DNA from 2 places in the Planococcus sp. 1R117A genome. Region 2 is predicted to be linked to the other one. Evidence: riboswitches for the same ligand, from Rfam matches in the RefSeq annotation. Region 2 holds a riboswitch; the other holds the start of a gene.

Region 1 (11,898 bases), on a different contig from region 2:
AACAAATTTTATCCGTTTTCTCGGAGGAACCAACTTATTATTCACTTTGATCGCGCTAGTGCTGATCGGCTTGGTTATTTTCATATTCCGGGAAGTGTCGTTCATATTCGAACCGCTGCTCGTATTTCTGAAAACCATTTTACTGCCGGTTATTCTGGCACTTGTGCTGTATTATTTGCTGCGCCCGGTCCTTCGGATGCTGGAAGGCTTCCGGATACCAAGGATTTGGGGGATTGTCATCATCTTTGTGGCGTTAACCGGGCTGATTACTTTGCTCATCGTACTGGTGCTGCCGTTTCTGCGCGAGCAGACGCAAAGGCTGATTCTGGAGTTTCCGGATTACTTTATGCAGCTGCTGACAGATGTTGATGCATTTTTAAGAACATCGTATCTCGGCGAATACTATGTTAATTCGAGTTTGAATATCGAAGAGCTGCTTACTACGCTGCCCACTACATTCAATGAAACTTTCCAGGCAACCGCTACAAGCATGCTGTCCCGGCTGACGGAATTCATCAGCACGGTTACAGGCGTTGTTTTATCCATTATCATCGTTCCTTTCATTTTGTTTTATTTGCTAAAAGACGGTGAAAAATTTCCTGCTTTTATCCTGAAACTCTTGCCGCCGCGGTTCCGTGAAGACACAAAATCTGTTTTCCATGAAGCGGACCGCCAAATCGGCGCCTATATCCAAGGAAAGATCATCGTCGGGATTTTTATCGGTGTGATGGTGTATATCGGGTTCTTAATCATCCAACTTGATTATGCATTGCTGTTCGGCTTCCTGGCTGGAGTTACCAGCATCGTTCCTTATATTGGACCGGCGATCGCTTTTGCACCGGCAGCCATTGTCGGGATTGTGATCTCGCCATTTATGCTGTTGAAGGTCGGTATTGTCTGGACGATTGTGCAGATCTTTGAAAGCAACCTGATTTCTCCGCAAGTTATGGGAAAAACGATGATTATTCATCCCATCACGATTATTTTCGTGTTGCTTACAGCAGGATCCCTGTTCGGCATTGCGGGCGTCATTCTTGGCATTCCAGCCTACGCCATCATTAAAGTACTAGTTGCTCATTTTTACAAATTATTCAAGCGCCGCTATAATAAACATGAAGTCAATCTGGAAAATCAATACGATTACACCGAATTGCTGTAACCGTTTAAAGTAGTTTTTCTTGTGGTAAAGAAGGATTAGCAAATACTGGAGGGTGCCGTTTTATGAATTTCAAACAATTCCTTAGTTCAATTGGTATTGGTTCTTTAAAAATCAATACAGTCGTTGAGAGGCCGCATTTAGAAGAAGGTGAAACTTTGAACGGGACGGTTTACTTTACCGGCGGAAACAGCGACCAAGAGATAGAATACATTGAGCTGAACGTCGTAAAGCAAATTGAAAATTATCGTGAAGACAGCGATTTTGATGTGATTGAAAACATCGTCGCTAAACAGTCGTTGGAATTTATCGGTTCTGTCAAGTCAAAAGACGCTGCCATGCACCAATTTGATATTGTGCCGGATGAACGCTGGCTTCTGCAGAATTCAAAAGGAAAACTGATCCTTCGGACGATTGTCCATATTGTGAATGGTATAGATGTCCAAGATGAAGATGAAATTTCCTATGGATCAGAAGAAAACTTCTAGCATGAGATAAAAAAAAGGCATTCAAATTGAAAACCAATTTGAATGCCTTTTAAGTTTTTAGGAGCGTGATTGATATGACTTTAGTGAACAATAAAAGTCTGGCCAGAAAAATAGAAGCCATCAAAAGCCGCGGAACAAAGGAATACATAATAAAACACAAAGAAATGAATCCAGCTGCCAATATGGATTACTTGGCCTTGCAAGGAAAAGGAGACGTTTTCTGCACCGGCAATGTCTGTTTCGGCATCGGCTTTGGCCAGGACGGTGTACTTGTGGAAAATGATTTGAATGTTATTGAAGACTTTATCCGAAAGAGAAAAGAAGTGGCGCATGCCGAATTTGAACTCGCGCCTTTTTGTGATCCGCTGTTATTGGCTCTGCTCCAGGAACGGAACTATACATTCGATCATTTTTTGGCTGTCTGGATTATTGAACTTGAAAATTGGCAGCCTAAAGAAAACCGCTTGAAAGATGAAGCAGTGACGGTTGCAGAAGTGTCAGGGGAAGAAACTTATGAGTGGGCGTGGACCGTGGCTTTAGGCATTTCAAGAGACAATACCGTGACGGAAGAATTGATGGAGTCGACACGCACCTTCTTGGAAGTCTCCAATACAGCTGGATTCTTGTTGAAAGCAAATGGAGAAAGCATAGCAGGAGCAACGATTGCAATAGACGGAAAGCTTGGAGAGCTGTTTTTAACGAGCACCGTCCAGGCTTTCAGGGGAAGGGGCTTTCAGAACCTGCTGATTGAAGAACGGCTGCGCTATGCCAAAGAAAAAGGCTGCAGCCATGTCACGGTTACTACTCAGCCGGATACCGCGTCGGCCCGGAATATGGAACGGAATGGTTTTCAGCTCATGTACAATAAAGCCGTCGTCAAAAGCCCGCACATCCATTAAACCAGCATCTGCTAACAAAGCAGATGCTTTTTCTTTTGGTTTTCAAAAATGAATCGTTAAAGTGAATTGGCATAATATATGTAAAAAACTACATAAGGTAAATTGATAAAAATTCAAAATAAGCAACCAAGAAAAAAGAGCGAATCAGCAAAAAAGAAAAAGGGAAATAGAGTAAAGCTTTGCTAAAATAAATTTATTTAAGGGATGGTTAAGGATAAAGAAACCATCCATTGATGCTAAATTCCAATAAAAAAAGGAGAGCTGCCAAACAGCGAGCTCTCCAGTCTTAGCAGTTTGCTTTAATCAAGCAATTGTTATTTTCCGTGCAATAGGACGCCGCCCGTGCAGCTGCCAATAAGCAAAAGCAAAAATAAACAGCTCATCCAAGCATCGAGCCGGCTCAGCTTCACTGGCTTAAAATATGCCGTCCGTGCTTCTCCGGTGAACCCGCGGGCCTCCATGGCGAACGCCGACCGTTCTGCTTTCCTTACTGCGCCAGCAAGCATTGGTATGAGAAGCCGGCGCATGCTGAACAGCCGCTGCACTAAACGTTTTTCCGTATCCAAACCACGGAGCCGGTGTGCTTGCTGGATTTGCGTGAATTCGTCTTTCATCACCGGCAAAAACTGATAGCCGACCATGATGCCGTAAGCCAATTTCGGCGAAAGCTTCAGCTGTTGCATCAAGCTCATGATAAATTTTACCGGATCGGTGGTGAAGGCAAACATCAGCGATAAAGTGGAAAACGCTAAAACTCGAAATGCCAGTGATAAAGCGGTATCCAGTTGTTCTGCGGTCACATCGAAATTTGCAACCGACCAAATCACTTCGCCGCCGGTATCAGCACCGAACACAATCGTCGTCCAAAGATATCCGAATGCTCCAAGCAAAAACGGCAGCATGAACAGCGCCCAAATTTTCCAATTGATGCGGCTGAACAAAACTTGCAAAACCAATACAGCCAGCCAGAATAAAAAGGGTGTCCAAGGGTTGAAGAAAAACGCAATCGTCAGCATCGAGACAGCCACAATTAAGAATTTCGCGGAAGGATTCATATCATGCAAAAGTTTTCGCATAGCGCGGGACTCCTTTCGGCGGCAAAAGATGATGTTCAGCCAGCAGTTGCTCGTCGTTCCAGACTTCACCTGCTTCATACTTGCCCGTCAATTGTCCATCTTTTATTAAAAGGACGGAATCGGCAACGCTTGCGGCAAACTCCATATCATGCGTAATGATGAAGGTGGTCACCCCTTCACGCGCCCGTTCAGTGATCAGCTCGAATAATTCCAATAATGCCGCTGCGTCCTGGCCTGAAGTCGGTTCATCCATCAACAGGACCGGCCGCTTGTCAGCAAGCATGGCACCGATGGCGATGCGCCTCTTTTGCCCGTGGCTCACCGAGAAAGGGTGTGCGTCTTTTATTTCCTTTAAGCGCAAACGTTCCATCAATTCTTCCAACTCGTTTGCTGAAGAAACACCAGAAAACGCCAGTTCCGCTGCCACGGTTTTCTCGAGAAACAGGTATTCCGGTGACTGCGGCACATAGCCGGCGCCGTCAGACTTCACCGTTCCGCCAGATAAAGCGTAAATTCCGCATAAGGCTTTCATCAATGTCGATTTTCCGCTGCCATTCGGTCCGGCGATGACGACCACTTCGCCGCGTTTTGCATTAAATGACAGCGGTGATAGCAGTTCTTCGTCTTTCATCCGCACTGAAATTTCATTTGCCATTAAAGCCGTTTCTGAGCCGGCTGCTGAAATCCGTCCAGGGAATAAAACCGGCTGCCGAAGAACAAAAGAGGCATCGGCGATCATCTTTCCGCCAAAGTCCAAAGCGATTTCCCGGTTGAAAAACGATTTCCATAAATCCAGGCGGTGTTCCACGGCTACAATTGTCAAATTGAAGCTTTTCTGGAGGTCATCCAGCCATTCGATAAACTGTTTCGCCGTATAGGGATCGAGATGGGAAATCGGCTCATCGAGCAGCAGCACTTCCGGTTCCATAATCAATGCACAAGCGGTCGCGACGCACTGTTTCATACCGCCTGACAGTGACTGGATCACCGACTGGCGCAGATGGGAAAGGCCGGTCAACTGCAGCACTTCTGCAATGCGCGGATCCATCTCCACAAAAGGGACATGCAGATTCTCCAGCGTAAACGCCAATTCTTCTTCGACCGTCGGCATGCAGAACTGCGAATCCGGATCCTGGAAAACGGTGGCTACCCGGCGGTTGATTTCACCGGGAGCGTAGTGTTCGGCATTTTTGCCGAATAAGTGGATGGCACCGCTGGCAATGCCGTCGCAATTAAGTGGGTATAACCGGTTCAGCAAATACAAGAGTGTGCTTTTCCCGCAGCCGCTCGGACCGGAAATCACGACTCGTTCACCGCGGCTAATGCTAAAGGAAATATCATTTAAGGTATTGCTTGCATCATCGGGGAAGCGGAAGCTCACATTTTCTAAGGAAAATAGGTCGTCATGCACCTGCATCACCTTTATCCGCACGGGCAATGGCGTAGCCGCGCAGTGAACCGGTCGCAAGCAGGCCATCCGTTAAATACTTGCCTCCGATGCCTGCAATAATCATGCCGCTCAACACGCGAAGCGTGAACATCAATGCCACAAAAGACGGATCGAGCGCTGCGTAGCCGGAGATGAAATAACCGTAAACAAAACTGAATACGGCAGAACCGGCGCCGGCAAGCATCAATACGGCTAAGTTGAAATGTTTGTAGCCGGTCACCGCAAAAGCTGCTTCTGCACCTAATCCCTGGATAATGCCGGATAACAGAAGGCGAGGGCCGACTGCATTGCCGAGCAACACTTCAATCGCCGCTGCCATCGATTCCGACAGCACTGCCGCTCCGGGCTTGCGAATGATGTACATGCAAATAATCGAGACGATAAACCAGATGCCGAACATCCATTCATAGGCCAGCGGGCCGATGATGCCGGCCCATATATTTGAGATATGGACAAATAGCAAATAGACAATGCCAAAAACAATGGCAAACAGCGACATCAGTACTACTTCTTTCAGCTTCCACGATTTAAGCATTGGAGGCACCTCTATGGGAAGGGCTATTAATGCTCATCGATACAGTCATCACCAGATGGCGGTGCTCGTCCGAGCGGGCATTCGTAAACGCTTCTTCATAAAAGGCGAAAACCTCATGGATATCGCCGTGAATGCCGCTCGCGTAATGCATGGACTCGTTAAAGACGCCTTGCTCTTTCGCCCGGTCTACTTCCCGGTAAATGACTGCCATATAATCGGGGTTGTTCATCGGGTAAAGGGCAAACTGAGAAGAGACATATTGCTTGGTGTCATCTGTATTGAGCAGGACATCGTCTTTGTCCAAGTAGACGTCGCCAGCAGAATCGCCCGGACAGCCGATGGAGAACGTGCCGGACAGCGCGACATGTTCTCCGGTTTTCGCGGCATGCAGCGTCAGAGCTTTTGCCACATTGAAGACATGGTTTTGTTTGCCGCGGATTACGGTTGAAACATCATCGGTGTACATCCAGACGTTCGACGTATCTGTGCCGTTCAACGCCCCTTTAATCACTTGGATAAAATCCCCTGTCATCGGATGCAAAGAAAAGCGAAATCCGACAATCGGGCTCGTGCCGCATTGCAATGGTTCCATATTAAAATCTCCTCCTAAAAATTTGCACAAAAAAAGGCTGCACCCGTGAAGATGCAGCCACTATTCCATGCAAATAAATTCAGAAAGATCTAATTGCGGATAGTCACCGCACTTCCTCACGCCAGTATTATCTGGATCGAGTCATAAGGGATCGAAGCTTGCGCTTGCATCTCAGCCGAAAATCGGGCACCCCCAGTGCAGAAAACGGTATACAGTTTTTTGTGCCCGGGATTTGTCCCGATGGGCCTAGTGTAGCGGAAGGGGTGGGGAATGTAAAGGGGATTTAGATTTTGGTTTTTGCAATCAGGCCATTTTTAGATTTATACTGAAAATTTAGAAATACTAAAATATTGTAACTATATAGTCACAAAGCTAAAGAAAATGTAATATTTTTTTAATATTCATGAAACTTTTACATCATTTTGCCGTATTATTAGAAAAGATAAATAATAAATTTTAAGGGGGAATTAGTATGCAGGAAGCAGCTTATGAAGGTGGAAATTTAACTGATTAAATCCTATGGACGAGGAAGAAAAGATAAAAAATTCAAAAACTGAAGAGGTGGCATTTACTTGTCCATACGGCTATGGGGGATTTCAAAGATAGAAGCTGGGAATGTAAACTCCGTGGAAACTAACGCTTAATGGCTTAGGGGAAGGCTAGTTAGAAAAATCACAAAAAATGGGAGTTTGTCATGAATACTATAGACTGGTTTGAAAGATTAACTCATACATTAGAAACTTATCAACAAAACAACAACACTGATCCGCACCGGCTGCAATTCCACTTAATGCCCGCGGTGGGTTTGTTGAACGACCCAAATGGACTCATCCGGTATAAAGGAAGTTATCATGTATTCTTTCAATGGCATCCGTTTGGGACCGTACATGGACCTAAATGTTGGGGCCATTGTACATCTCAAGATCTCGTCTATTGGCAAGAACACCTGCCATCCCTCGTTCCGAGTGAATGGTATGAAAGAGACGGCTGTTTTTCTGGAAGTGCTGTTGAAGTGGATGGAGATATGGTGCTATTTTACAGTGGAAACGTTGAACACGAAAACGGCATGCTTGAAACCTATCAATGTATGGCCGTTTCCCATAACGGTTTTGATTTCGAGAAAAAGGGTCCTGTTATTTTACTGCCAGAAGGATACACGTCCCATTTCCGAGACCCGAAAGTATGGAAACGAGATGGTGTCTGGTACATGGTTGTGGGTGCCCAAACATTTTTTCAAGAAGGTGCCGTGGTGCTGTTTGCTTCAACAGATTTGAAGGAATGGGAGCTCAAAGGAATATTAGCCGGGAATCGGCTTAATGGATTAGTGAATTTTGGCTATATGTGGGAGTGTCCGGATTTCTTTGAACTTGATGGAAAAGATATCTTGATCGTTTCACCTCAAGGGTTGGAAGCAAAAGAAACCTTTTATCACAATGAGTTTCAGTCAGGATATTTTGTTGGGAAATGGAAAGTCGGAACAACCGAGTTTCCACATAGTGAATTTATTGAACTTGATCGGGGGTTTGATTTCTATGCCCCACAAACATTTCAAGATAATCATGGAAGAAGGATCATGCTTGGCTGGATGGGAATAACAGACGAACAGGAACCCCATCAACCAACAATTGAAAAAGGTTGGGTGCATGCATTGACGATTCCTCGGGAAATAGAGCTGAGAAACAACCGGATTATTCAAAAGCCGGTGCAAGAACTCCAAAAGTTGCGAGAAGCTAAAGGATTCCAATGCCAAGCAAGCATCGAAAATGAAACAAAGACTTTGCCAGAACTGGCGGGGATAGTAAGTGAAATCAAAATTCATTTCCACCAAAATCTTGCCGACACCGTAAAGATCGAGATCCGTAAAAACCTGTCAATCATCTATGTGCAACATATGAAGCGTTTGACGTTAGAGAGAAAGCGGTTCATCGATGGCAAAGTCGAAAGCCGAAGCTGCTTCTTGGACAAACTTGAGGACCTTCATTTCTTCCTGGACACAAGCTCTATAGAACTATTTGTCAATGGAGGAGAGGAAGTGTTTACGGCGCGATTTTTTGCTGAAGCACATGATGTAGATGTTTCCCTTACAGCAGATGGGCAGGTGGATGTAACTCTTGAAAAGTGGAATTTGCGGAATCCGAAAGAGCTTTGAATCATTCCAAGATAAAGGCGCAAAGATTAAAGCTATTGCATTATCGAGTTCTTCAAACTAGGTGCAGAGCTATTGGCCAAAGTTACTTCGGCCGGTGGCTTTGCTCCATATTTTTTATAATACCAGAAGAAAAAGTGGAAGCCGTGTCTGCCTAAAGAGGCTTCTTCAGCTCGTTTCAGTTTTGGATTACTTGGTCCACTAACCGTATAGGCAGGTTACACAAAAGGGGGAATTTCATATGTTTGACGTAGTCGCACTTGGTGAACTTTTGATTGATTTTACACCAGCCGGAAAATCTGCAAATGGAAATACCTTGTTTGAAACGAACCCTGGTGGAGCACCTGCTAATGTTCTAGCAACGCTAGCTAAATTCAATGCGAGGACTGCATTTATAGGGAAGGTGGGGACTGACCAATTCGGCTCTTTTTTAGGGCATACACTACAAAAAGGCAAAATCGATACGCAAGGCTTAGTTTATTCAGAAGATGTAAATACGACATTGGCGTTTGTTCATCTGAAGGAAGACGGCGATCGCTCTTTCCAATTTTACCGTTCCCCTGGAGCAGACATCATGCTGAATGAACAAGAAGTCGATATTGTAATGGTTCAAAGTGCGAAGATCTTTCATTTTGGTTCTCTTTCGATGACACATGAACCGGCAAAAACGGCAACATTAAAAGCAGTAAAAGCGGCACAAGAGAAAGATGTTTTAATTTCTTATGATCCTAATCTGCGCCCGGCGCTTTGGGAAAGTTTAAGCCACGCAAAAGAAACGATCATTGAAGGCCTGCAGTATGCGGATATTCTGAAAATATCTGAAGAAGAATTGGAATTTATTACGGACATTCGTGATCTTGAAGTAGGGTCACAATTTTTGTTTGAGAAATTCGGTCTGAAAATTGCCTTAATCACTTTAGGTTCGAAAGGCTGTTTTTATCGATTTGGCAAAGATACAGGGCATGTAAATGGATTCCAAGTAAATACTATTGATACCACGGGAGCAGGAGACATATTTTTGGGAGCTTTTTTGCATCAATTTATCAAGAAAGAGATCTCTTGGGATTTAGTTCAAGCAGAAGACGTTGAAGAAATGATTTTATTTGCTAACGCGGCTGCGGCTTTGGGAACGACTAAAAAAGGTGCGATTCCTGCAATTCCTCACTTAAACGATGTGAATGAATTGATTGATGGAAGAAAGTGAACAGCCGAAAATAGCCGCTGTGCGAGCCGGAATTTAATATCGCCTTAAAAAACCGCAATGTTCCGGATTGCGGTTTTTGTATTTTTATCTGGAAAGTAAGCGGACTACGCAAACAGTCACTGATATGATAAATCCGGTTTTCTGCAGTGTAAGTTTAAGGCAACAAAAAAACGCCCCGAAGGACGTTTTCCTGATCAGCGATTGCGCAGCTTAGACAATAACCGGAGAATTTCAAGATACAACCAAACCAATGTCACCAGCAAACCGAAAGCGCCGTACCATTCAAAATATTTCGGGACACGTCTTTCGGATGCATTTTCAATAAAGTCGAAGTCCAGCACCAGATTGAGAGCGGCGATAATGACAATGACAACAGAAATTGCAATGCCTATAGGCGATGATTCATGCAGGTAAGGAATTTGAAAACCGAAAAAACTGCCGATAAACGAAATCAGGTAAACGATGAAGATGGCGCCAGTAGCGGCCACGACACCCATCCTGAAATTCTGGGTGACTTTGATAAAGCCCGACTTATAAGCGAGCAGCAAACTCAGCAGCACACCGATCGTCAGAAGGACCGCCTGGAAGACGATACCGCCGTATTGGACTTCGTACTGCGCCGATACCGCACCAAGAAACAACCCTTCCAACAACGCATAAAGCGGCGCTGTGAAAGGCGACACTTTCGGTACAAAAATCGTGATTAAAGCTACAATCAGTCCGCCGATGGCTCCCACCAGGATTAACGGCATTGCGCTGTTTGGATTGCTGAGGAACTGATTCCAGGAATAGACGGACGTAGCCAGCAATAAAAGCATTAGAATTAATGTCTTATTCACAGTGCCTTGGATGGTCATTTGCTTGCCTGCTACAGCCCCATCGAATTTTTTGAACGACTCATCATTTAAACTCGGGTTTCCACTTCTCAATTGTCTCACCTCTTTTAATAGTTGAAGCAGCTTCAATTATCTCCCTACATTCCAAATGGACGAAATCAGTTAAATATAAGTTCAATTCTTTGAAAATGCTTCAACTTGTACTACGTTTCGGGCAAGCGGAAAGTTTCACTGAAATGTAATGAAGCGCACATTTTTTTGCTTATGCGGCGAAACGGAAATGGTTTGAAGAAAAAGAAGGGGAACAGAAAGTATTCTAGCAGGGAAAGATAGTAAACGAGATTGAAAGGAAAGTATTTTCGCCCGAAAGGAAAGTAAATCCGTATACTGGAACTAACTTTCTCTCCAGAGCCTAATAAATTACATCAAAAAAGGCTTTTCAGCAGAAAATTATGGCAGGATGTCTGGGCAGTGAACAGCGGACTGGAAAAGTTGCAGTGATTAATGAACGGAGGGTATAAGGCTTTAAAACGATATGCTTTTTATAGGTTCATATACCTCTATAAATGATCATCTTAATAATTCTTTTACAATAAAATTATCTTTTGCCCTATTGTGTATCTTTTCAAGCATTGGTATCATGAAAAACGATGCAAGTTTAATATAAATGTAAAATATATCTTATTTTATTTTTCGTCAAAACAAATATATATCAAAAATACATGAAATACATCAAGTTTCAAGTTGTTCAGTATTTATTCGGGAGGAACACCATGCGCTTTCAGGGAATCAGTTTAGAAGAACTAGAAGAATTAGAGCAAGAACTGCTGGGCCTTGGCGAAACCAAGCTCGGCGGTTTAAGCTATTCCAAGATAGAAGTGTACGATGCCATGCACAGCCAATTAGAGGCGCTGGTGCAAGACGATGAAGATTATCGCGCTTATTATAGCTACATCAAGAAAAAGTTAGTATCCTACTTATTGCGCTATGGCATGCACACGTACACGGATCATCTAACCATCTATGAGGATACGGAAAAGGTTCTGAAAAAAGTTCTTTCTTACGATTCCCAAAATCCGATTGCGGCTTATCGCCTCGGCTTTTTGGCTTACCGTTCAGGTATCCATAGCGAAGCGGTGATGTACCTCCAGCAGGCACTGAGCAGCCAGACTTTTTATACCGACAAGCGCTTTTTGCTGAACGCTGAACAAATCAGCCGCGCCGTCCTGTATTTGACGAATAGTGCTCTGCATACCGCCATCCAAGGTGAAGTGCCTTCGAGCGACATAATTTCCACCAGCTATACATCGTTGCCGACGCAGCTTTGCTACAACGACGGCATGCTGAAGAGCCACGCTTACCGAATCGTGACGCCTTTCGGTGCTGTGCTTTGCTCGGAAGAAGAAAGCGGCGAGCAGCAGATGAAGGATGTCATTTCACTGAAATTCAATAAATTTGGCGCTCTCTTGACCTACAATGGCATTTCGGAACAGCTGTCACCTGTCCAAGCCAATGT
Region 2 (11,898 bases):
CAAGCGCTTGAGTAAAACAATCCGTGAAATTCGCCAGTACCGTGCGCTGTTCTTGTTTTTATTGGCTTACTTTTTCTATATTGACGGTGTCGGCACCATCATTTCGATGTCCACGGCCTACGGAACGGATCTGGGACTGTCATCAACCAGTCTGCTGATTGTTTTATTCGCCACTCAAGTAGTGGCCGCACCTTTTGCCATTTTATACGGCCGCTTGTCTGAACGGTTCACCGGCAAAAAAATGCTGTATGTCGGTATCTGCGTGTACATCGTCGTCTGTATTTATGCATTCTTTTTGGAAACCATCGTCGATTTCTGGATTCTGGCGATGCTGGTCGCCACCAGCCAAGGCGGCATCCAGGCGCTCAGCCGGTCGTATTTTGGCAAGCTGGTGCCAAAAGAAAACTCCAACGAATTTTTCGGGTTCTACAATATCTTCGGCAAATTCGCCGCTATTCTGGGGCCGCTCCTTGTAGCCGTGACTTCCCAAGTGACGGGGAATTCGAGCATGGGGGTTTTCAGCCTCGTCATCTTGTTCGTCATCGGCCTCATCATCTTGTCGCGGGTTCCTGAACCGGTGCCACATGCTCCAGTCGACGAAGTAGCTCCTGAATAATTAAGAAAGCTGATCCGGCGGTTGCCGGGTCAGCTTTTTTGTTGGTTGGGCATATTTGAGCTGGAGTTGGGCATAAAGTAAATTCGTATCTTTCAAATTCCATATTCGCCGCTTCAGGCGGCTTTAAATATTTATTATAGGAAGAAGTATAGCTAGACGGCATCTCGCGTGCTATGGTTTTACTTAAAAAATGGAGGAATGGCTTTGATACTGAAACCGAGAGGGACGTCGCTCGAAAGGGAGCGGCTTGAAGTGCTGCTCCGGCGGCTGCCAAGGACTCATGCTTTATACAAAGAAGTAAAAGAGGATTTTTACAACGACTCCGCCGGAATTGGCGGTGAACAGCGCTTCGATGATTACGTGGCCGCCAGCCGATTGCCGTTCCCTCATATTTTTCTGCACAATGTCTCTTTAAAATCTTTACTGCCTTTTCAACTGGATTCCTTGATGATTACCCCTTGGTGCATTTATGTGTTTGAAGTCAAGAACATGTCGGGGCGCCTTCGTTTCGAACAATCGCCATTGCAGCTCATCCAAACCAAAGAAGACGGCACCATTATCGGGCGCAAAAGCCCCATCGAGCAAATCGACACCAACGAGTGGCTGCTCGAAGAATGGCTTCGTGCTTCAGGCGTTCATTTGCCTCTGCGCTCCGTTCTCGTGCTCTCCTACCCAAAACAAATCCCTGAAAATGTCCCTGCTACCCATACCGTCCTCTTTTCCCATCAGCTTCCGATGTTTCTTAATAAAATCAAAAGTGAAAAAGAAATTTTAGATTTTATTGAAATGACCGGGCTGGCAAATGAAATTCTGGCTGCTCATTCTTACTATGTTCCAAAACCCATCTGTTCCAATCCCGCTTATCCGATTCAGGCGATGATCCGAGGCGTCTGGTGCGCCGCATGCGACCGGATCGGCATGAAAAGGAAATACGGCACCTGGCATTGTCCAAGTTGCGGTGAATCTGACAAGAATGCCCATATCCAGAGCATCAAGGATTGGCATCAGTTGACGGGGAAACCGATGACAAATAAGATTTGCCGGGAATTTTTGCAGATAGAAGACCGCCGTTTGACGACAAGGCTGTTAACGGAGATGAATCTAATAAAACAAGGGCACTTAAAAGGGACAAACTACGTATTTTAGGCGAGTTGGGCATAGTCTGGTTGAAGTTGGGCATAAACCATTGAAAGTTGGGCATAACCATGTCTGAGTTGGGCATAAACCGCTGTAAGTTGGGCATATTTTCAAAATCTCTCCATGAAAAAGCCAGACGGCCGTTGGATAACGGCTGTCTGGCTTTTAACTTCTTATTTATTGCTCTTATCCGTCTCTTTGGAAACAACTGTTGCTCCACCGGATGCGTTTGTAATAACATCCGCTTCGCCCAATTCCACGACTTCAATAGAGCCTTTATCTTGAGCTGCTTCTTTTTCAGCTTTTTTCATTTCTTTTTCAGCTTGTTTTTCAGCTTTTTCATGCTCTTTTTGCGCTTTTTCTTCAGCTTTTGCTTCTTGCTTTACTGCTTTTTCCTGCTTTTTCAGTTCTTTGCTTTCCTGCATCTCTTGGCGTTTTGCTTTTAAATTATCTACTGTGCCACTGGTTTTTTCCTTTACCTGGCCAACTGTTCCTTTGGCTTTTTCAGTCACGCCGCTGGTCTTTTCTTTTACTTGGCCTAATGTGCCTTTTGCTTTTTCAGTTACGCCGCCAAGTTTTTCTTTCGTGCCGGAAGTTTTTTCTTTAACCACTGCCTGCATTTCTTTACCGCTCTTCGGAGTCAGTAGAAGTCCTGCAGCTGCGCCGACGATTGCGCCTGTTGCGGCACCTTTAATGAATGAGCTGCTGGTAATTCCGCCGCTCGGGGCCGGAGCAGGAATCTTGCCGCTTCGAACCAAACGTTCTTCCACTTCTTCTACAATCTCTTCTAATGTTCGGCCTTTTGCTTCGACTAGAGGGACATTCATGTGAAAATCAGCTAAATCCTCTTTGTCTCTGACCACTACACAGTCATAGTCCATCGATTCTGTTTTGTCATCCAGCATTTCAGCTTCATAGCCTCTTTTTTCAAGTGCGTCTTTTACGGATGTAAACGGTTCTTCTACTGCAATTTTCACCATATTCTTGTCCACTCCCTTTTCAAATTGTGTTTATGTACTTATTTCCCCTACTTTGACCTACAATAAACGCCAACTTGGGAATGAAATATTTTTAATGTATTTGTAATATTCTTTTTTCTTTCTCCAATTTCCTGGCAATCACTGCTCCCAGTAAGGCGCCAGATAAACTGGAGACCAAAAATGGCGGCAAAAAGAAGAACGCGGCCAGGTCAGTGCCCATTAAAATATGAGCATAAGGCACTGCCACAAATGAAGCGATGATGCCTGTGCCGATTATTTCCCCTATGGCTGCAAGCCATATCTTCCCGAATTTTGCATACATCAGCCCGGCAACCAGCGCGCCAAACATGCCTCCAGGAAAAGCCAGCAATGACCCGGTCCCTGTCAATATCCGGACAATCGCTGTTAGAAACGCTATCAACAATGCCGGACCCGGACCGAGCAGCACCGCTGCAATCACATTGATCGCATGCTGGATTGGGTAGGCGCGCGCAATGCCGACAGGAAAAGAAACGAATGCTGAACCGGCAACACACAGGGCGACGAACATGGCGATCAGCATCATTTTGCGGGTTTTCATTTTCCGGCACCTGCCTTTAAATTGGTTTTAAAGCGAATGACTTGCGAGGCGATATTTTCAGCTTGGGCAATTGAAGAAATCACTGCCACTCCGTCAGCTCCCGCCGACCAGACTTGTGCCGCATTGTCCGGAGTGATGCCTCCGATTCCGATTACCGGAAGTTCCGGATGCAGCTTTTTCACTGCTGCGATGCCGGATACTCCTGCCGGGCTTTTGGCATCCTCTTTTGTTTGCGTATTAAAGACCGGTCCCATTCCTACATAGTCGGCACCGCTGTCTATGGCGTTCTTGGCTTCTGTCAATGAATGCACCGATACCCCAAGGATTTTATCCGCCCCCATTATGCGGCGGACCTTAGTTGCTGCCGCATCTTGCTGCCCGACATGGATTCCATCCGCATCAATCGCCTGTGCAAGTTCTATGTGGTCATTCACGATAAACGGCACGTCATACTGGCGACAGAGCCATTTGCATTCAATCGCAAATTTCATCAACGCATCTCCCGTGAGTGCGCCCGATCCTTTTTCCCTCAATTGAAAATGATTGATTCCTCCTGCCAGTGCCTGTTCCAAAACCATCAGCGGTTCGCGGCCGGCTGTATTTTGCGTTCCCATGATGAAATAGATTGAAGGTTTATCGAACAACTTCGACATGATGGACGCCTCCCTTCCGGCGCTGAATGTTTTGATAAGCCGCATGGTTGGTCGGTCCATGCCCGGCACCGATGTGAAGCTCTTCACTGAGAGCAGCCTGGATAAATTGCTTTGCGGTGTAAATGGCCTCGTACAGCGACTGGCCTTTTGCCAATCCCGCTGTCAAAGCGGCCGCAAATGTGCAGCCGGTTCCATGCGTTTGGGCCGTAGAAATTCGAGGGGAACGGAAAAGAAGTTCTTCCCCGTTTTGATTCAGATAAAAGTCTTCCGCCATATGGGGATCTGTGCCGTGGCCCCCTTTAATGACGACGGAATCAGCGCCAAATGACAAAATCTTTGCTGCCGCTTGCCGCCGCGAAACTGTATCTTCAACCTCCATGCCGCTGATCACTTCCGCTTCCGGGATATTCGGCGTTACAACGAGCGCCAGCGGCAGTAAATGCTCTTTTAAGGCTTCAACCGCTGCCTGCTGCAGAAGACTTGCTCCTCCTTTGGCGATCATCACCGGATCCACCACGACGTTTTTCCAGCCGAACTGGCGAATGCCAGATGCCGTCTCTCCAATGATTTCCGCATCAAACAGCATGCCTGTTTTCAGTGCAGCGATATCAAAGTCCTCACCTACCGCAATCAGCTGTGCCTTCACAGCCTCCGGCGCCATCGGATAAATCTCCGAAACGCCAAGTGTATTCTGGGCAGTCACCGCAGTAACCACTGATGTCGAATAAACCCCGAGTTCCTGAAACGTCTTAATATCGGCCTGGATGCCCGCCCCTCCTCCAGAATCAGAGCCGGCAATGGTCAGTACTTGTGGAATCATCGTGGCACACCTTCCTTTTGACGGATTACACCGTCAATATCATTTTGTCCCATGGCATTTAATTGATTTAAGAAAGCGGTTTGGAAATCCCCCGGAAGTTCTGAATGCTCGCTTGCCTGTTCACCAACGATGGCATAATAGCGCATGGATGCTGCCGCCGCTTCAAAGCTGTCTTCTGGATGCACTGTGAGAAACGCCGCCACGACGCTGCTGAGCAAGCAGCCGGTTCCCGTGACAGAAGCCATGACCCTATGGCCGAACGGTATTTCAGCCAGCCGTTTTCCATCAGTGATAATATCCAGTTCCCCGGATACCGCAACAATCAATTTCAATCTCTTCGCTGTATTCCGGGCCAGTTCATGGATATCCGCTTCGCCTTCGCCGGCATCGACTCCTTTAGCCTGCCAGTCGGCTCCAGCAATAGCCGCGAGTTCACCGGCATTGCAGCGCAGAACCGCGACGTCCACTTCCGCCAGAATTTTATTGACGGCAGCTGCCCGAAACGCCGTTGCCCCCACTCCGACCGGGTCCAACACGACCGGCACTCCCAGCTCGTTGGCCTTTTTCCCGGCAATCAGCATGCTGTTCAGGCTCTGGCTGTTCAATGTTCCGATATTGAGCGACACGGCATCCGCCAAAGCAGCCAGCTCGGCAGCTTCTTCCGGCGCTTCGCCCATGATGGGAGAGGCACCGAGTGCAAGCAGCCCATTGGACTGGAAATTCGACACAACGTGATTGGTGATGCAATGGATGATCGGTTTTTCTGAACGCAGTTTTTCCAGCATGTTAAACACCTGCCTGATCATATATTTTGACTGTCCACGATTCCCGCACCCATGCCTGTTCCCAGAAATTCCATTCGTAATAACTGCTGCGGCGGAAACGGTCTTTCAGTTCCGTGCGGCGTTTTTCCGGCAATCCTTCTGCAAGCTGATCCATCCGCTCCATCTGCTCTTTAACCAAAGCGCTAAATTCTTCCGAACCGTATGTGCCGATCCAGCGGTCATAAATCGGATGATTGGGTACAGCGCTTTTCAGCCGCTCCCCGATTTCGCAATACAGCCAGTAACAAGGCAGAATCGAGGCCACGACATCCGCCAAATCGCCTTCAGACGCGCGGTACATATGAGAGACGTAAGCATAGGCGCTCGGTGAAGGTTCAAAATCCGCCCAATCATCTTCCGTGACGCCAAGCAGTTCCATAAACGACTCGTGCAAAGCCAACTCGGCAGCACATGTATGTTCCGAATGAAAAGCGAAGCGTTTTGTGGTCTCCAGATCGGTGGCTTTTACTGCTCCAATCGCCTGGACTTTGGCGAAATGGGACAGGTAGTAGGCATCCTGCATAACGTAATCCCGGAATTTATCCAGCGGCAGCGTGCCATCGGCAATCCCTTTTACAAACGGATGATCAAAACTTGCCTGCCACAAATCATTGCATTCAAAACGCACTTCTTTACAAAACGTCATTTCTCCATCTCCTTTTTAATGGTGATCCGAGTTTCAGTGCCTCTCATCCTTGTGGAACCAAATCTGAACCAGCACTTCCACTTTTGTTCGACAAATAAAAAACGCCGCTTTCCAGTAAAGGAAAGCGGCGTATGCAATCAAAAAGGAAATAGCATGCGTTCCGCCACTTCCCTCCGCTGGTATGATCCAGATCAGGTTCAAAGGGTCCGAGCTTATGCTCGTCTCAGCCGATATCCGGCTCCCCTAGTGGTGTTTAATATTCAAGTTGTCAAAATCACTTTAACACAGATTCAGGAAACCGCAACCGGTTTTTCTTATTTTTCAGGTTTTACGCGTTCCCCGCTTGTCGGGTCAAAGAAATGGACACGCGACATATCAAACGCGAGACGTGCAGTGTGCCCCGGCTCAATCGTTGTATTGGCATCCACTCGGGCAATAAACTCCTGGTCGCCGTATACAGCATAAATAATCGTTTCAGCACCCGTCAGCTCTGAAACGGTGATGACCGCGTCGATGTCGCTGTGTTTGATGCCAGTCAGATCTTCACTGTTAACGTGGATATGTTCAGGACGGATGCCAAGCGTAATCGGTGAACCGTCATAGCCCTGGCTCTTCAGCATGCTCAAAGTTTCTGATGGAATGTCGATAATCCGGTCTCCCATGACGAAAGCGCCTTTTTCTAATTTGCCGTCAAAAAAGTTCATCGCAGGCGAACCGATAAATCCGCCGACAAAGCGGTTTGCCGGGAAGTCATACACTTCTTTCGGGCTGCCGACCTGCTGGATGAGGCCGCTTTTCATGATGACAATCCGCGTAGCCATCGTCATCGCTTCTGTCTGGTCGTGCGTTACGTAAATGGTTGTCGTTTTCAAGCGGTGATGGAGTTTTGCTATTTCAGCGCGCATCTGGACACGCAATTTCGCATCCAAGTTGGATAAAGGCTCATCCATCAGGAATACTTTGGCGTCGCGTACAATCGCCCGCCCAAGAGCAACCCGCTGGCGCTGGCCGCCTGACAGCGCTTTCGGTTTCCGGTCCAGGTATTCTTCCAGGCCAAGAATAGCAGCGGCTTCGTTTACCCGTCTTTTGATTTCATCTTTTTTAAATTTGCGCAGCTTTAGTCCGAACGCCATGTTTTCATATACCGTCATATGGGGATATAAAGCATAGTTCTGAAACACCATTGCAATATCCCGTTCTTTCGGCTGGACGTCATTCATCCGTTTGCCGTCGATGAAAAATTCACCATCTGTTATCTCTTCAAGTCCCGCAATCATTCGCAGAGTGGTGGATTTTCCGCAGCCTGAGGGACCGACAAAGACAATAAATTCTTCGTTTTTTATGTGAAGGTTAAAATCGGTTACGGCGGTAGCACCATTGTCATAGGTTTTCCCTAAATTATTAATCAGAATTTCTGCCATTATGCCTCTCCCCATTCTTTTTTACTCTTAATTATAAACAGTTTTCTGTATATTACAAATTGAAACCACAAATTAGTAGAGCCATACCCAGTTCATTTAGCGCTTAAACTCGGCAAAAATACCCATTGTCAGTATATTTTGATTACGCTTTGAAAAGAAGGAGAAGTTGTTATATACTTCTACTAGACAAGAGAAGCTGGAATATTTTGTTCTACTCTTTTACAGAGAAACAGGCCCGATTCTGATGAAATTCAGGCGAATTCGGGTATTTTACTTCGACTGTCGAAGATATTTTCGCATTCATTTATACCATAAAAAAAGAGGAGTGAAACTGGATGAACAAATTGAAAGTTTTTATTATGTTGATTGCTGCGTTAGCCCTGTTTCTCAGCGGCTGTTCGGGATTCCAGACCAGCAACAGCAACAATGAAGAAGCAGCGGTAAATGAAGACGGCAAAACCGTCATCGATTTCTGGACATTCTGGGGATCTGAAATCCGCCGCCCGATTATTGAACAAATCATCACCGACTTCAACGAATCTCAAGATGAGATTGAAGTGAAACACACGTATCTGCCATTCGGTGACATCTGGACAAAAGAACTTGCAGCTATTGCAGCTGGAGATCCGCCTGATGTCGTAATCAACGATATCAATGCCACCGCTCTTCGCGGACAGAACAAGCAAGCGATGAACTTGTCACAGTTCCTGGAAAAGGATGATATTTCGAAACGCTTCTATCCAGAGCTTTGGGACGCTACTCTTTACGAAGGTGATTCATACGGCATTCCTTTCAATACCGATACACGCGTACTTTTCTATAACAAAGACGCCTTCAAAGAAGTGGGACTGGATCCCGAAAAGCCTCCCACAACATGGGCTGAACTGGAAGAATACGCGAAGAAATTGGATAAAAAAGCGGGACAAGACTATGACCGCGTCGGTTTCTATCCATTATGGGGCATCGGCTATGACGTATGGCTCTTAAACGCCAACGGACAAAGCTATTTCGACGATCAGAACAATTTCGAAATCGATACACCTAAAAATGAAGAAGTATTAAACTGGCTTAAAACTTGGAAAGACAGATACGGCGAAGATGTAGTCAACTCTTACCAAGCACAGATTGACAGCCAGCAAGGACACCCTTTCTTCAACGGAGACCTTGCCATGATTGCCCAGGCTCCGACGTTCTATACTCAAATCCGCGATTATGCACCTGATTTGAATTTCGGTGTGGTGGAACTGCCAGAATATGAAGAAGGCAATGGCAACACAAGCTGGGGCGGCGGATTTGTCGCTGAAATCCCTGAAGGATCGAAAAACGCTGAAGCAGCATGGGAATTCATTAAATATTTAACGGATGTTGAGGCACAGGAGTATTGGGCAGTGAAAAACTTTGACAACATTGCCAATATCGAAGCGGCTGAATCAGCAGCAAAATCTGATGAATTTACGGAAGACGGAACGATGGTTTACGAAATGGCAGTAGAAAACATGGAGCAAACTTTATTGACTCCAGTGCCGGTAATCGCACCTGATTTCAGCAGTTTGATCAACCCGAATATGGATGAATTCTTCCTCGGTTCCATGACGGCTAAAGAAGCGTTGGAAAAATCCCAGACCGATGTTGAAAATCTGATCAAGAAAAACCAGTAAGCAAGGAGGAGCCAATTTGGGGAAGAGAAGAATGACCATGAGGCGCAAGGAGAGCATTTATGGCTATATTTTTGTAATGCCGTGGATCATCGGATTTCTCGCTTTCACTGCGGGGCCTTTGGTATTTTCCTTTGTGGCAAGTTTCACAAATTATAATATTACATCTCAGATGGACTTCGTCGGCGGAGAAAACTATAAAGGTCTCTTAACAGAGGACAGTCTTTTTTGGACCTCACTTTGGAATACCTTGTATTTCGTCATCTTTTCTGTTCCATTGACAACAATCGGAGCCATTTTCCTGTCGGCTCTACTGAACCAGGATATTCCTGGCATCCGATATTTCCGTACACTTTACTATTTGCCGGCTGTCCTGTCAGGGGTCGGCGTTTATATGCTTTGGATGCAGCTGCTTGATCCGGGCACCGGAATGGTCAACCTGGTTTTAAGCTGGTTTGGCATTGATGGCCCCAACTGGCTGTTTGATCCCGACTGGACCAAACCGTCCCTCATATTCATGAAATTATGGAGTGTCGGCGGATCCATGCTCCTCTATTTAGCCAGTATGCAGGGTGTCTCCAAATCACTCTACGAAGCAGCTGAAATTGACGGAGCCAATACATGGAAAAAGTTTTTCCATATCACGCTCCCTATGATTACGCCAGTTATTTTCTTTGACGTTGTAACAAGCCTGATTGGCGGATTCCAGATTTTCCAGGAAGCCTATGTCATGTCCAATAACGGCGAAGGCGGACCGGCCAACTCATTGCTGTTCTATAATCTATACATGTGGAAGCAAGCATTCACCAACTTCAATATGGGGTATGCGATGGCGATGTCCTGGATTCTGTTCGTTATTGTATTCATCATGACTATGATTAATCTGAAACTCGCTCCCCGCTGGGTGCATTACGAAGGGGAGGAGAAGTAAATGGCCAAAACAACGGATAACCTTGATTATTTGGACAGTGCAGATGATCTGAAGACCCTTGATAAGGCGAATGAAAATCCCAGTTTCTTTGAGCACAGAGGAAACCGCAAGAATCTTCTGGTTGTCTTCAATTTTATCTTGCTGGCAATCGGGAGCCTGCTGATCCTTTCCCCTCTCTGGTGGATGTTCGCGACGTCCCTTAAAACAATGGCGGAAGTCATGTCTTTCCCGCCATCATTTTGGCCAGAGAACTGGCTGTTCTCAAACTACATCAAGACGTGGGAAGCGGCGCCTTTCACCCGCTATACCATCAACACGCTGACCATCACGATCATCGTGGTCATCGGAAATGTATTGTCCAATTCATTTATCGCTTACGGTTTTGCTAAAATCCCGTTCCGCGGAAAAAATATCCTGTTTGCGATTGTCTTGGCGACCATGATGATTCCCGGATTTGTCACCTTGATTCCGCAATACGTACTGTTTGCGAATCTTGGATGGGTCAATACTTATTACCCGTTGATTGTACCTTCGTTTTTCGGCAGTGCATTCAACATTTTCCTGCTGCGCCAGTTTTACATGACGATTCCGACTGAGCTGATCGAAGCCGCGAAAATGGAAGGCGCCAACCATTTCTATATCTGGTGGAAAATCGGGCTGCCGCTCACCAAGCCGGCGATTGCCACGGTCGCCATCTTCTCGTTTAACGGCGCTTGGAACGATTTCCTTGGACCGCTGCTGTATTTGAACGACGAGAAACTGTATACGCTTCAAATCGGCTTACAGGTCTTCAAAGGGCAGCTCAGCACACAATGGAACTATTTGATGGCCGGCTCGCTGCTTGTGCTGCTGCCAGTCATCCTGATTTTCTTCATTTTCCAGAAATACTTCATCCAAGGCATCAATCTCCAGTCTGGAGGAAAATAAAGAAAGAAACACGCTCTGCGAAAATCCGCAGAGCGTGTTTTTGTTTTTTGAGGCAAAAGTTTGCCGCATTTTCTTCGTAACTTGCTTTGGTTATCTTAATTAAAGGCTTTTCGCTGGCGAAAAGCCTCCTTCTTCTGTTTTTCAAGTCTTATTGGAGAAAACATGCTGAGAATTAAGTGCTGAATTCATGCATTTCGCAAGCGAACTGCTGAAAGTGCTGGTTTATTTGCGCTTAGAAATTTTAATTTGCGTTCACGGGGTTTTATTTGCGTTTAAAATCTTTTATTTGCGTTCGGGCTGCTGCTATTTGCGTTCAACAAAATTCGACACGAAAAAAGGGCATCCTCTTGCAGGATGCCCTTTCTAACAATCCGCTCCAAATTAAAGAGCCGCTGTTTTTTCTTTTTTGATTTGTTTGCTTCGCAATTGTCCGCAAGCTGCGTCGATATCGGCGCCTTGCTCGTGGCGGACGCCGCAGTTGATGCCTTTTTTCTTCAAAGCGTCGTAGAAAGCGCTGATCGCTTCCGGCGTGCTTTGCTGATACTGGTCATGTTCGCTGACCGAGTTGTACGGGATCAAGTTGACGTAAGACAAGTGGCGCTTGTCTTCAAGCAGTTTCGCCAATAGATTTGCTTCTTCAACATGGTCGTTGACGTCGCGCAATAAAATATATTCAAACGTGATGCGGCGGTTGGATTTTTCCAAATA

What was found. Region 2 has a riboswitch for thiamine pyrophosphate ahead of tenA (thiaminase II). Riboswitches for the same ligand answer to the same signal wherever they lie in the genome.
Region 1: linked by a shared signal. The riboswitch ahead of ACSFXN_RS09895 (YkoF family thiamine/hydroxymethylpyrimidine-binding protein) and the one ahead of tenA (thiaminase II) in region 2 are both predicted to bind thiamine pyrophosphate.

Annotation. Positions count from the first base shown of each region.
Region 1 covers NZ_JBPRLO010000003.1:26,919-38,816, reverse strand. The annotation lists gene ACSFXN_RS09925 (AI-2E family transporter) at 1-1,159, shown strand, start outside; gene ACSFXN_RS09920 (sporulation protein) at 1,222-1,644, shown strand; gene ACSFXN_RS09915 (GNAT family N-acetyltransferase) at 1,719-2,543, shown strand; gene ACSFXN_RS09910 (energy-coupling factor transporter transmembrane component T family protein) at 2,858-3,619, opposite strand; gene ACSFXN_RS09905 (ABC transporter ATP-binding protein) at 3,600-5,036, opposite strand; gene ACSFXN_RS09900 (ECF transporter S component) at 5,023-5,604, opposite strand; gene ACSFXN_RS09895 (YkoF family thiamine/hydroxymethylpyrimidine-binding protein) at 5,597-6,196, opposite strand; TPP riboswitch at 6,293-6,400, opposite strand; gene ACSFXN_RS09890 (glycoside hydrolase family 32 protein) at 6,891-8,345, shown strand; gene ACSFXN_RS09885 (PfkB family carbohydrate kinase) at 8,584-9,546, shown strand; gene ACSFXN_RS09880 (Bax inhibitor-1/YccA family protein) at 9,741-10,475, opposite strand; gene ACSFXN_RS09875 (hypothetical protein) at 11,156-11,898, shown strand, end outside.
Region 2 covers NZ_JBPRLO010000001.1:702,231-714,128, forward strand. The annotation lists gene ACSFXN_RS03245 (MFS transporter) at 1-616, shown strand, start outside; gene ACSFXN_RS03250 (nuclease-related domain-containing protein) at 821-1,762, shown strand; gene ACSFXN_RS03255 (YkuS family protein) at 1,927-2,733, opposite strand; gene thiW (energy coupling factor transporter S component ThiW) at 2,825-3,313, opposite strand; gene thiE (thiamine phosphate synthase) at 3,310-3,966, opposite strand; gene thiD (bifunctional hydroxymethylpyrimidine kinase/phosphomethylpyrimidine kinase) at 3,947-4,786, opposite strand; gene thiM (hydroxyethylthiazole kinase) at 4,783-5,571, opposite strand; gene tenA (thiaminase II) at 5,573-6,256, opposite strand; TPP riboswitch at 6,408-6,511, opposite strand; gene ACSFXN_RS03285 (ABC transporter ATP-binding protein) at 6,571-7,677, opposite strand; gene ACSFXN_RS03290 (ABC transporter substrate-binding protein) at 8,013-9,335, shown strand; gene ACSFXN_RS03295 (carbohydrate ABC transporter permease) at 9,352-10,263, shown strand; gene ACSFXN_RS03300 (carbohydrate ABC transporter permease) at 10,264-11,190, shown strand; gene rlmN (23S rRNA (adenine(2503)-C(2))-methyltransferase RlmN) at 11,572-11,898, opposite strand, start outside.